DNA from 3 places in the Streptomyces sp. NPDC006512 genome. Region 2 is predicted to be linked to each of the others. Evidence: riboswitches for the same ligand, from Rfam matches in the RefSeq annotation. Region 2 holds a riboswitch; each other region holds the start of a gene.

Region 1 (3,264 bases), on a different contig from region 2:
GCGCGCGCCGCGTGCTGCGCCGTCAGGGCCCTGGCCCGCTCGGCGTCCCCGCGCGCGACGGCGTCCACGATCCCGCCGTGCTCCGCCCAGGACTCCACGGGGCGCACGGGGGCCTCCACCGCGTACATCCAGGCGATCTTGCGCCGGGTCTGGGTCAGCAGGGAGACCAGTCCCGGGCTGCCGGAGGCCTGGGCGAGCGTCTCGTGGAACCAGGCCCCCAGGTCCCGCAGATCCTCCCCCTGGCCCCTGCGGGCCCTCTCCTGGCCCAGCCGGACCAGTCCGCGCAGCACCTTCAGGTGGGCCTCCGTACGGCGGCGGGCGGCCCTGGAGGCCGCCAGGGGCTCCAGCAGCATCCGCAGCTCCAGGAGGTCGGCGGCCTCCTGTTCGGTCGGCTCCGCGACGCAGGCGCCCGCATGGCGGCGCGTGGTGACGAACCCCTCGGACTCCAGGGTGCGCAGCGCCTCGCGGACCGGGACGCGCGAGACCCCGTAGCGGCGGGCGAGCACCTCCTCGGTGAGCCGGCCGCCCGGCCCGAAGAACCCGGAGACGATATCGTCGCGGATCGCTGTGCATACCGCGTGCGCAGGAATACGCAAGACCGGACCTCCGCGTGATTTCGGCTGCCGGCGCCGTCGCCGGAATCGTGACCGTGCTGCGACTCTATTGCAACACACGATAATTTCCGAGGACGGCTGGAAATCCGAAACAATTCACGCCACGCGGGACGCGCCGCGGAACGCGAAGAAGACCCCGGCTCGGTGAGCCGGGGTCTTCTTCGTGGAGCGGGGTGCGGGGCCGCGCGGGTCCGCGTGGATCAGAGGCGCACGCCGTGGCTGCGCAGGTACGCGACCGGGTCGATGTCCGAGCCGTACTGGGCGCCGGTGCGGGCCTCGAAGTGCAGGTGCACGCCGCTGGAGTTGCCGGTGGAGCCGGCGAGGCCGATCTGCTGGCCCGCGGTCACCTGCTGGCCGGCGGAGACGCTCAGCGCGGACATGTGCCCGTACTGGGTGTAGGTGCCGTCGTTGTGGCGGATGACGACGTTGTTGCCGTACGCGCCGCCGTTGCCGGCCTCGACGACCGTGCCGGCGCCGACCGCGCGGATCGTGGTGCCGAGGGAGGCGTGGAAGTCGATGCCCGTGTGGCTGCCGGAGGACCACATGGCGCCGCCCGCACCGTACGAGGTGCTGACGTAGGAGCCGTCGACGGGAGCGACGTAGGTGTTGAGGCGCTTGCGGGCCTCCTCGCGGGCGGCGCGCTCGGCGGCCTCACGCTCGGACTTCGCCTTGGCCTCGGCGGCCTCGGCGGTGCGCTTGGCCTCCGCGGCGCGCTGCTTGGCGTCGGCGGCGGCCTGCGCCTGGGCGGCGACGGCCTCGGCGTCACGCATCTGGGACGCGGCCTGGGCCTCGATGTCGCCCTGGAGGTCGTCCGCGACGACGACCGGGTTCTGGCCGGTGTCCTCCATGGAGGGGCCCGAGTTGTCAGCGGCGAAGGCGGGGGCCGCCAGGGCGCCGACCACGCCCGTGGTGGCGAGGGCGGCTATGCCGGCGTAGCCGGCGGTCTTGCGGCTCAGACGGCTGGAGCCGCGGTGCTTGCCGGAGCCGGTGGGACGACTGCCAAACGCCATGAAGGGGGTGATCCTTTCCTTCCCTCTCGCCTACCGGGTTAGCTGACGGGTTCGGAGCAGGAAGGTCTCCTACGGGCCTCCTCTTGCGAGGCGGTCCGATTCACCCCAGGGACTGTGGGTCCCCGGCTCCCCAGGCTCGCGCCTGACGGGGACTCGGCGATCACTGTCCGGTGCCGCGGATGCGGCGGGCACAACTGACGAACAGCAGGGCCGACGCTAGGCGGATCATCAGTGGATCGCCAAACAGACGAGCCCAATTGTTGCGTACGCCACACCGCATACGAGCAACCACACCACTAAACGGACAAAAGGGGCTCTGATGGATATTCCATCAGAGCCCCTTGAGAATCGGTCAGTTACCGGTCGAGCGGCGGTCGCCCGCCGCTCGATCCCCGGTCACGCACCGGTCAGTTGGTGACGACGCTCACTGCGCCGATCCCCAGCGCCCGCACGGGCTCCGCGATCTGCGCCGCGTCGCCCACCAGGATCGTGACGAGACGGTCCACCGGGAAGGCGCGCACGACGGCCGAAGTCGCCTCCGCCGTACCGGTTTCGGCCAGCCGCGCGTACAGCCGGGCCTGGTAGTCGTCCGGCAGTTCCTGCTCGACCTGGTCGGCCAGCGTGCCCGCCACGGAGGACGCCGTCTCGAACTTCAGCGGGGCCACGCCCACCAGGTTCTGCACCGCCACGTCCCGCTCGGCGTCGGTCAGGCCGCCCTCCGCGAGGGTGCGCAGCACCTTCCAGAGGTCCTCCAGCGCCGGGCCGGTGTTCGGGGTGTCCACCGAGCCGCTGATGGCGAGCATCGAGGCGCCCTTGCCGTCGGCGGTGGAGCGCAGCACCTGCCCGAAGGCGCGGACGCCGTAGGTGTAGCCCTTCTCCTCGCGCAGCACCTTGTCCAGGCGGGAGGTGAGGGTGCCGCCGAGGCAGTACGTGCCGAGCACCTGCGGGGCCCAGACGATGTCGTGGCGGTCCGGGCCGGTCCGGCCGATGAGCAGCTGCGTCTGGACCGCGCCGGGCCGGTCGACGATGACCACGCGGCCGGTGTCGTCGGCGGTCACCGCCGGCACCGGGCGGGGCTCGGCGGTGTCGCCGGTCCAGCCGCCCAGGGTGTCGGCGAGGACGGCGTCCAGGTCGATGCCGGTCAGGTCGCCGACGACCACCGCGGTGGCGGTGGCCGGGCGCACGTGGGCCTCGTAGAAGGCGCGTACGGCCCCGGAGTCGATGCGGGCCACCGTCTCCTCGGTGCCCTGGCGCGGCCGGGACATGCGCAGGGTGGCCGGGAAGAGCTCCTTGGAGAGTTCCTTGGCCGCGCGGCGCTGCGGGTTGGCCAGCTCGTGCGGGATCTCGTCGAGCCGGTTGCGCACCAGGCGGTCCACCTCGCTGTCGGCGAAGGCGGGAGCGCGCAGCGCCTCGGCGAGCAGGCCCAGCGCCTTGTGCAGGCGGGAGGCCGGGACCTCCAGGGAGACCCGCAGACCGGGGTGGTCGGCGTGCGCGTCGAGCGTGGCGCCGCAGCGCTCCAGCTCGGCGGCGAACTCCTCGGCGGAGTGCTTGTCGGTGCCCTCCGACAGGGCGCGGGCCATGATGGTGGCCACCCCGTCGAGGCCCTCGGGCTCGGCGTCCAGCGGGGCCACGAGGTTGAC
Region 2 (3,264 bases):
CCGGTGATTTCTACGCGTACCAACACGAGCCGGGCGTCGAGCCCGATCTGGTGTGCGTGGCCAAGGCCCTGTCGGGCGGCTACGTGCCGGTCGGCGCGACCCTGGGCAAGGACTGGATCTTCCAGCGCGTGTACTCGTCGATGGACCGCGTGCTCGTCCACTCGGCGAGCTTCGGGTCCAACGCGCAGGCGATGGCGGCGGGCCTGGCGGTGCTGAGCGTCATGGACGACGAGCAGCTGACCGCCAACGCGCGGGCCATGGGCGACCTGTTGCGCGGGCGGCTCGCCGCGCTCGTGGACGAGTACGAGCTGCTGCACGAGGTGCGCGGGCGCGGGCTGATGATCGGCATCGAGTTCGGCCGGCCCTCCTCGCTCGGCCTGCGCAGCCGCTGGGCGATGCTCCAGGCGGCCCGCAAGGGGCTGTTCGCGCAGATGGTCGTGGTGCCGCTGCTGCGCAAGCACCGGATCCTCACCCAGGTCTCCGGAGACCACCTGGAGGTCATCAAGCTCATCCCGCCGCTGATCGTGGACGAGCGGGACGTGGACCGGTTCGTCGGGGCCTTCCGCGAGGTCATGGACGAGGCGCACGGCGGGGGCTCCCTCATGTGGGACTTCGGCCGGACGCTGGTGAAGCAGGCCGTCGGCAACCGCTGACGGCCCGCCGGTCACCCCCTACGGTTCCAGCAGCCGCTCCCGCAGCCGGAACAGGGTCTCGGGCGCGAGCCCGAGACCCTCGGCGAGGTAGCGGTCCACCCCGCCCCACTCCTCCTCGATGGTGGCGTACGCCGCCTCCAGGTACTCGGCGCGCGCGTCGAAGAGCGGCGCCAGCAGCTCCATCACCTCGGGCGAGCGGGCCTCGGCCGCGTCGCTGCCCCGGCGCACCCGGTAGCGGCGGTGCGGGGCGTTCGACTCCAGGTAGTCCGCCACGATCGCCCCGCGCTCGACGCCGAGGGCCAGCAGCGTGACGGCGATCGACAGGCCGGCCCGGTCCTTGCCCGCCGCGCAGTGCATCAGCGCCGGCACGCTGTCCTCGGCCAGGGCGTGCACGACCCGGCCGTGCTCCGCGGTGCGCGTACGGATCATCGTGCGGTACGAGTTCGCCATGCGGGCGGCCGCCCTGCCCTCGCCGAGCACGGACCGCAGCTGGGCCAGGTCGCCGTCGCGGACCATCTTCCAGAACTCCCGTCCGTCGGCCGGATCGGACAGCGGGATGTTCACGTAGCGCACCCCCGGCAGCACCACGTCCGGCCCCTCCAGGGCGTGGTCGGCGCGGTTGCGGAAGTCGAAGACGGTGTGGAGGCCGAGCGAAGCGAGGAACTCTGCTCCGGTTTCGGTGGCATGCGCGAGATGTCCGCTTCGGAAGAGTCGTCCCGACCTGACCCTCCGTCCGTCGACGGTCGGCAACCCGCCCACGTCACGGAAATTACGCACTCCCGTCAGCTCCGGTTCAGGTTCGGGCCGCGCCGGAAGGGGCTGGGGTATCTGCTGGGTCACGGGTACTCCTCCGCGTCGCTGGGGTGTCCGAATTACGCCGGTTGGGAACAACTTGCCATACGTGGAGGCGAGATCGCGCCAGGCCCCGTGAGCCAGATCATACGGTGACCGTCTGTGCCCGATCGCGAAATCCGAATTCCCATGCCAGGGCCGTTGTTGGTGGTTCGGAATGGACAGAGGGTGACCGGAATTCCGTCGGTCCCTCATACCTGCGATTCCGTCAGGGAATTCGTGGCTTGTTGCCTGCGGACCCGCTCGATTACCTTCACGACCGATCCGGGTGGACCGCCTAATCCTGCCGCCGCCCGGGAACCGCACCCGACTATCGACGCGCGCGGCAGGAGCGGGGGAACCAGGTAGGCCGCCGGACCGGATCCTTCTTCCGGGACGGCTCGGGGTGAAGCCGGACACGTCCCCGACGTGCACGGCCGGACATCTCCAGTCCGAACCCGACAGCTCACCTCGCAGGCGACGGAGAGGAATTCGCCATGCCCGGAAAGGGTAAGCACCGCCGCCCGAAGTCCCGCTCCATGTCACGTGGTTTCGCCGCCGCGGGCACCGGCGGCGCGGCCCTCGCGCTGCCGCTGATGGGTGCCACCGGCGCCCAGGCCGCGGCCCCCTCGACGGCCCCGGCCGCCGTCCCCGCGCAGGCCCCGCAGGCTCCGGCCGCCGTCCAGGCCGCACCGGCCGCGGCTCCCGCCGCCGCGCCGACGGTCTACACGGTCGTCTCCGGCGACTACCTGTCGAAGATCGCCGCCGAGCGTCACCTCACCGGCGGCTGGGAGCAGCTCTACGCCGACAACCGCGAGGCGGTCGGCGCCGACCCCTCCCTCATCCACCCCGGTCTGAAGCTGACCCTCGGCGCCCCGGGCGCGAAGTCCGGCGCGCCGGCCCCCGCGAAGGAGCAGGCGGCGCCCCCGGCTTCGGCGCAGGGCTCCGGCTCCGAGGCGGGCTCCGGTGACCGCCCCGCCAAGACCGAGCGCTCCTCGAGCCGTCCTGCGGCGTCCGGCGAGGACTCCTCCGCCCGCGCCAAGGCGCCCAAGAAGTCCGCGCCGGAACAGAAGGCCCCCGCCGCCGGGCAGGCCGAGCAGTCCGCGCCCTCGAAGAGCGCCGGATTCGTGGCGCCCGTCGGCGGCGGCGTCTCCACCGCGTACCGCATGGGCGGCAGCATGTGGTCCTCCGGCTACCACACCGGCGTCGACTTCATGGCGAGCACCGGCACCACCGTCAAGGCCGTCGGCGCGGGCACCGTCGTCTCCGCCGGCTCCGGCGGTTCGTACGGCAACGAGGTCGTCATCAAGCACGCCGACGGCAAGTACTCCCAGTACGCGCACCTCTCCTCGCTGTCCGTCTCGGCCGGGCAGACCGTCACCGCCGGCCAGCGCGTCGGCCTCTCCGGCGCGACCGGCAACGTGACCGGCCCGCACCTCCACTTCGAGATCCGCACCGGTCCTTCCTACGGCTCGGACATCGACCCGCTGGCCTACCTCCGGTCGAAGGGCGTCAGCCTCTGACGGCAGCCGCCGCCGGGCACGGACGCTCGTGGGGCCGGGACCCGAGGGGGGTCCCGGCCCCACGTGTACTTATTCCTTATCTCCCGCGTGGTATAGATCACGGTCCGTCAACCCCTCATTACGTTGGCGTAGGTTGGTTGCGGCGGTGAAGGATGTGTTCCCGTGGCAGCGACGACGACGACACTCAAGACCATCGGCTCGTACGCGGCGATCGGGGACAGCTTCACCGAAGGCGTGGGGGACCCGGGACCCGGGGA
Region 3 (3,264 bases), on a different contig from region 2:
GGCGCGGCGGACTCATCATGCGTGGCCTGCGCACGCTTCCGGTCCGCTTCACACCCCGAAACAACTGAGGCCCGGCGGAAGTCCGTCTGATCCCACGTCAGTCACCAGCCGAACTTGTGACAATCGTTCGAAGGCCGCTAGGTTCTGCCGTTACCCCGCCGTTATGCGAAAGGTGCAGCCTCATGCGTTCCGGGAACGGCCGCCACAGACGCCCCCGCCAGGTACCCGCCCTGGTCGTCACCGCCGGAGTCACCGGCTCCGCACTCGCCCTGCCCCTGCTCGCCGCCACGAACGCGAGCGCGGCCGAAACGGCCACCTGGGACAAGGTCGCCGACTGCGAGAGCGGCGGCAGCTGGAGCGCGAACTACGGCAGCGGCGCCTACGGCGGGCTCCAGTTCACGCAGGAGCAGTGGAAGAACGCGGGCGGACTCGCCTACGCCGAGCGTCCGGACCTCGCCAGCCGCTCCCAGCAGATCGCCGTGGGCGAACGGGTGCTGGCCTCCCAGGGCCCCCAGGCATGGCCGCTGTGCGCCGCCTCGGCCGGGCTGACCCAGCAGGGTCCGGCCGCCGCCGTGGACCCGGGCGACCCCAAGCCCGCCGGACCCGTCGCCCCCACCCCGACCCGGGTGGACGACTCGGTGCCCGTCACCGGCTCCGACGCCCCGATCGACTTCGGGGCCCCGACCCCGTCCCCGCAGGGCCCCACGGCCCCGCCGACCGGCCTGCCGGACTACCCGCTGGGTCCCACCAGCGGACTGCCCGTCATGCCCGAGCCCGACGCCCCGGCGCCGTCCACCGGTCCGGCGGTCCCGCCCGCGACCGTGCCGCCGACCACGGCTCCGCCCACCACGGCCCCGACCGCCCCGGCGGACCCGTCGGCCCCGGCCACCCCCACCACCCCGGTGGACCCGACGGCCCCCACGGCCCCGCTCACCCCGGGTGCCACGCCCTCGCCCATGACCTCGCCCACGAGCTCGCCCTCCGGCACGGCCGACGGCGGCGGCAAGCACCGCGGCCCGGCCGCCATCGAGGTGCAGACCGTCTCTGACGCCACGTCGGACCCCTCGTACACCGTGAAGCCCGGCGACAGCCTCACCGCGATCGCGGACGCCAAGGGGCTCAAGGGGGGCTGGAACGAGCTCTACAAGGCCAACGAGCAGGTCATCGGTAAGGACGCGGACCTCATCAAGCCCGGTCAGAACCTGGATCTAACCAAGGAATAGGGGCAGTTCGGTCATCCGGAAAGAGCTGAATGTCCGTTATCGGTAAGTGAGACATGCGTCTCTTCCGGTCAACTGGCGTGTCTCGTTCCGGAACTTCCCCAAACCCACCCCTCACCTGCACAAACGTGCTTTTGAGGAATGCAAGTAGGCCGGTTTCTCCCCGATATCGCACGTTGAACATCGGGGAGAGACCTGTCTACCTTCTGAGTCGCTCGCCACCGCGGGCTCCTTCGACCGCATCGCCGAATCCTGCCGGCGGACGGGGGGAACAGTCGTCGCGCAAGCGCCGAAGGCAGGAGCGGGGGAACCAAGGTAGGCGCCGGGAAAGGCCGTTGAGAGACGGCCGCGTACCGGCTTGGGGTTAAGCCACGTGCTCGACACGTGACCGGGCAACTCATCAGCCCGAACCCGACAGCTCACCTCGAAGGCGTCGGTGAGGAGAAATCCATGCTGCTTTCCGGCAAGGGCAAGCACCGTCGCGGCTCCAAGGCCGTCCGCATCGTCACGCTCGCCGGTGTCGCCGGTGTCGCCGTCGCGGCCCCCCTGATGGCCGCCGGTACCGCCAGCGCCGCCACCGCGTCCGAGTGGGACAAGGTCGCGCAGTGCGAGTCCGGTGGCAACTGGGCCATCAACACGGGCAACGGCTACTACGGCGGTCTGCAGTTCTCGGCCTCCACCTGGGCCGGCTACGGCGGCAAGGCGTACGCCGCGCAGGCCAACCAGGCCAGCAAGGCCCAGCAGATAGCCATCGCCGAGAAGGTCCTCAAGGGCCAGGGCAAGGGCGCCTGGCCGCACTGCGGCGTCGGCCTCTCCAACTCCTCGTACAACGGCGGCGGCTCGACCACCCCCGCCAAGCCGAAGCCCGAGACCAAGCCGGCGAAGCCCGCCCCCGCGAAGCCGGCCACGCCGGCCAAGCCCGCGAAGCCGGCCACCCCGAAGGCCGAGCCGAAGCGCACCGAGGCCCCCGTCTCCCGCTCCGAGCGCGTCGAGACCCCGGCCGCCAAGCCGCAGGCCCCCAAGACCGAGGCCCCGAAGACGGGCAACGGCTCCTACGAGGTCAAGGCCGGCGACACCCTCGGCACCATCGCCCAGGCGAACGGCGTCAAGGGCGGCTGGGAGAAGCTCTTCGAGCTGAACAAGGACATCGTCAAGGACGCGGACCTGATCTTCCCGGGCCAGAAGCTGAAGCTCAGCTGAACTCCGGCGCAACACCGCGTCACCTGATCCACCCGCAGCATCCCCCCGCCCGGCGCGTATCCCCCCACGCGCCGGGCGGCGGCGTGTCCGGGGCCGTTCCCGGCCCGATCCCGGCCCGTTTCCGGACCGATCCGGGCGGCCCCGACGGGTCGAACTCGAATTGATCAAGAGACCTATGTCCTGGAACAGGGGTATTCGGGCCCTTTTTCGTCCCAGGACCCGGGCGGTCGGCCGACCGAGTGCCCGGAGCCGGTTAGGCTCTAGGCGGCAAGGCCATCCCACGGCCTGACACGCCACCGCACACCCAGCGTCACATCCCAGAAGGAGATGCTCGTGCCGTCCATCGACGTCGTCGTAGCCCGGGAAATCCTGGACTCCCGAGGCAACCCCACGGTCGAGGTCGAGGTGGGCCTCGACGATGGCAGCACCGGCCGTGCTGCAGTTCCGTCCGGCGCCTCCACCGGTGCCTTCGAGGCCATCGAGCTCCGTGACGGTGACCCCAACCGTTACTTCGGCAAGGGTGTCGAGAAGGCCGTCCTCGCCGTCATCGAGCAGATCGGCCCGGAGCTCGTCGGCTACGACGCCACCGAGCAGCGCCTGATCGACCAGGCCATGTTCGACCTGGACGCCACCGACAACAAGGGCTCCCTCGGCGCCAACGCCATCCTCGGCGTCTCCCTGGCCGTCGCGCACGCCGCGTCCGAGGCCTCGGACCTGCCGCTCTTCCGTTACCTCGGCGGCCCGAACGCGCACCTGCTGCCCGTTCCGATGATGAACATCCTCAACGGTGGGTCGCACGCCGACTCCAACGTGGACATCCAGGAGTTCATGATCGCCCCGATCG

What was found. A riboswitch is a leader RNA that binds a small molecule or an ion and turns the genes downstream of it on or off. The one in region 2 is predicted to bind cyclic di-AMP.
Positions count from the first base shown of each region.
Region 1: another riboswitch for cyclic di-AMP. It lies ahead of ABZZ17_RS10970 (M23 family metallopeptidase); the one in region 2 lies ahead of ABZZ17_RS22125 (M23 family metallopeptidase).
Region 3: another riboswitch for cyclic di-AMP. It lies ahead of ABZZ17_RS37255 (transglycosylase family protein); the one in region 2 lies ahead of ABZZ17_RS22125 (M23 family metallopeptidase).

Region 1 covers NZ_JBEXPG010000011.1:123,190-126,453, reverse strand. The annotation lists gene ABZZ17_RS10975 (GntR family transcriptional regulator) at 1-596, opposite strand, end outside; gene ABZZ17_RS10970 (M23 family metallopeptidase) at 815-1,624, opposite strand; cyclic di-AMP (ydaO/yuaA leader) riboswitch at 1,637-1,793, opposite strand; gene ABZZ17_RS10965 (pitrilysin family protein) at 2,032-3,264, opposite strand, start outside.
Region 2 covers NZ_JBEXPG010000030.1:93,537-96,800, forward strand. The annotation lists gene ABZZ17_RS22115 (aspartate aminotransferase family protein) at 1-653, shown strand, start outside; gene ABZZ17_RS22120 (tyrosine-protein phosphatase) at 672-1,493, opposite strand; cyclic di-AMP (ydaO/yuaA leader) riboswitch at 1,810-1,977, shown strand; gene ABZZ17_RS22125 (M23 family metallopeptidase) at 1,982-3,007, shown strand; gene ABZZ17_RS22130 (SGNH/GDSL hydrolase family protein) at 3,170-3,264, shown strand, end outside.
Region 3 covers NZ_JBEXPG010000089.1:3,000-6,263, reverse strand. The annotation lists gene ABZZ17_RS37265 (cytochrome P450) at 1-68, shown strand, start outside; gene ABZZ17_RS37260 (transglycosylase family protein) at 183-1,223, shown strand; cyclic di-AMP (ydaO/yuaA leader) riboswitch at 1,498-1,668, shown strand; gene ABZZ17_RS37255 (transglycosylase family protein) at 1,671-2,420, shown strand; gene eno (phosphopyruvate hydratase) at 2,748-3,264, shown strand, end outside.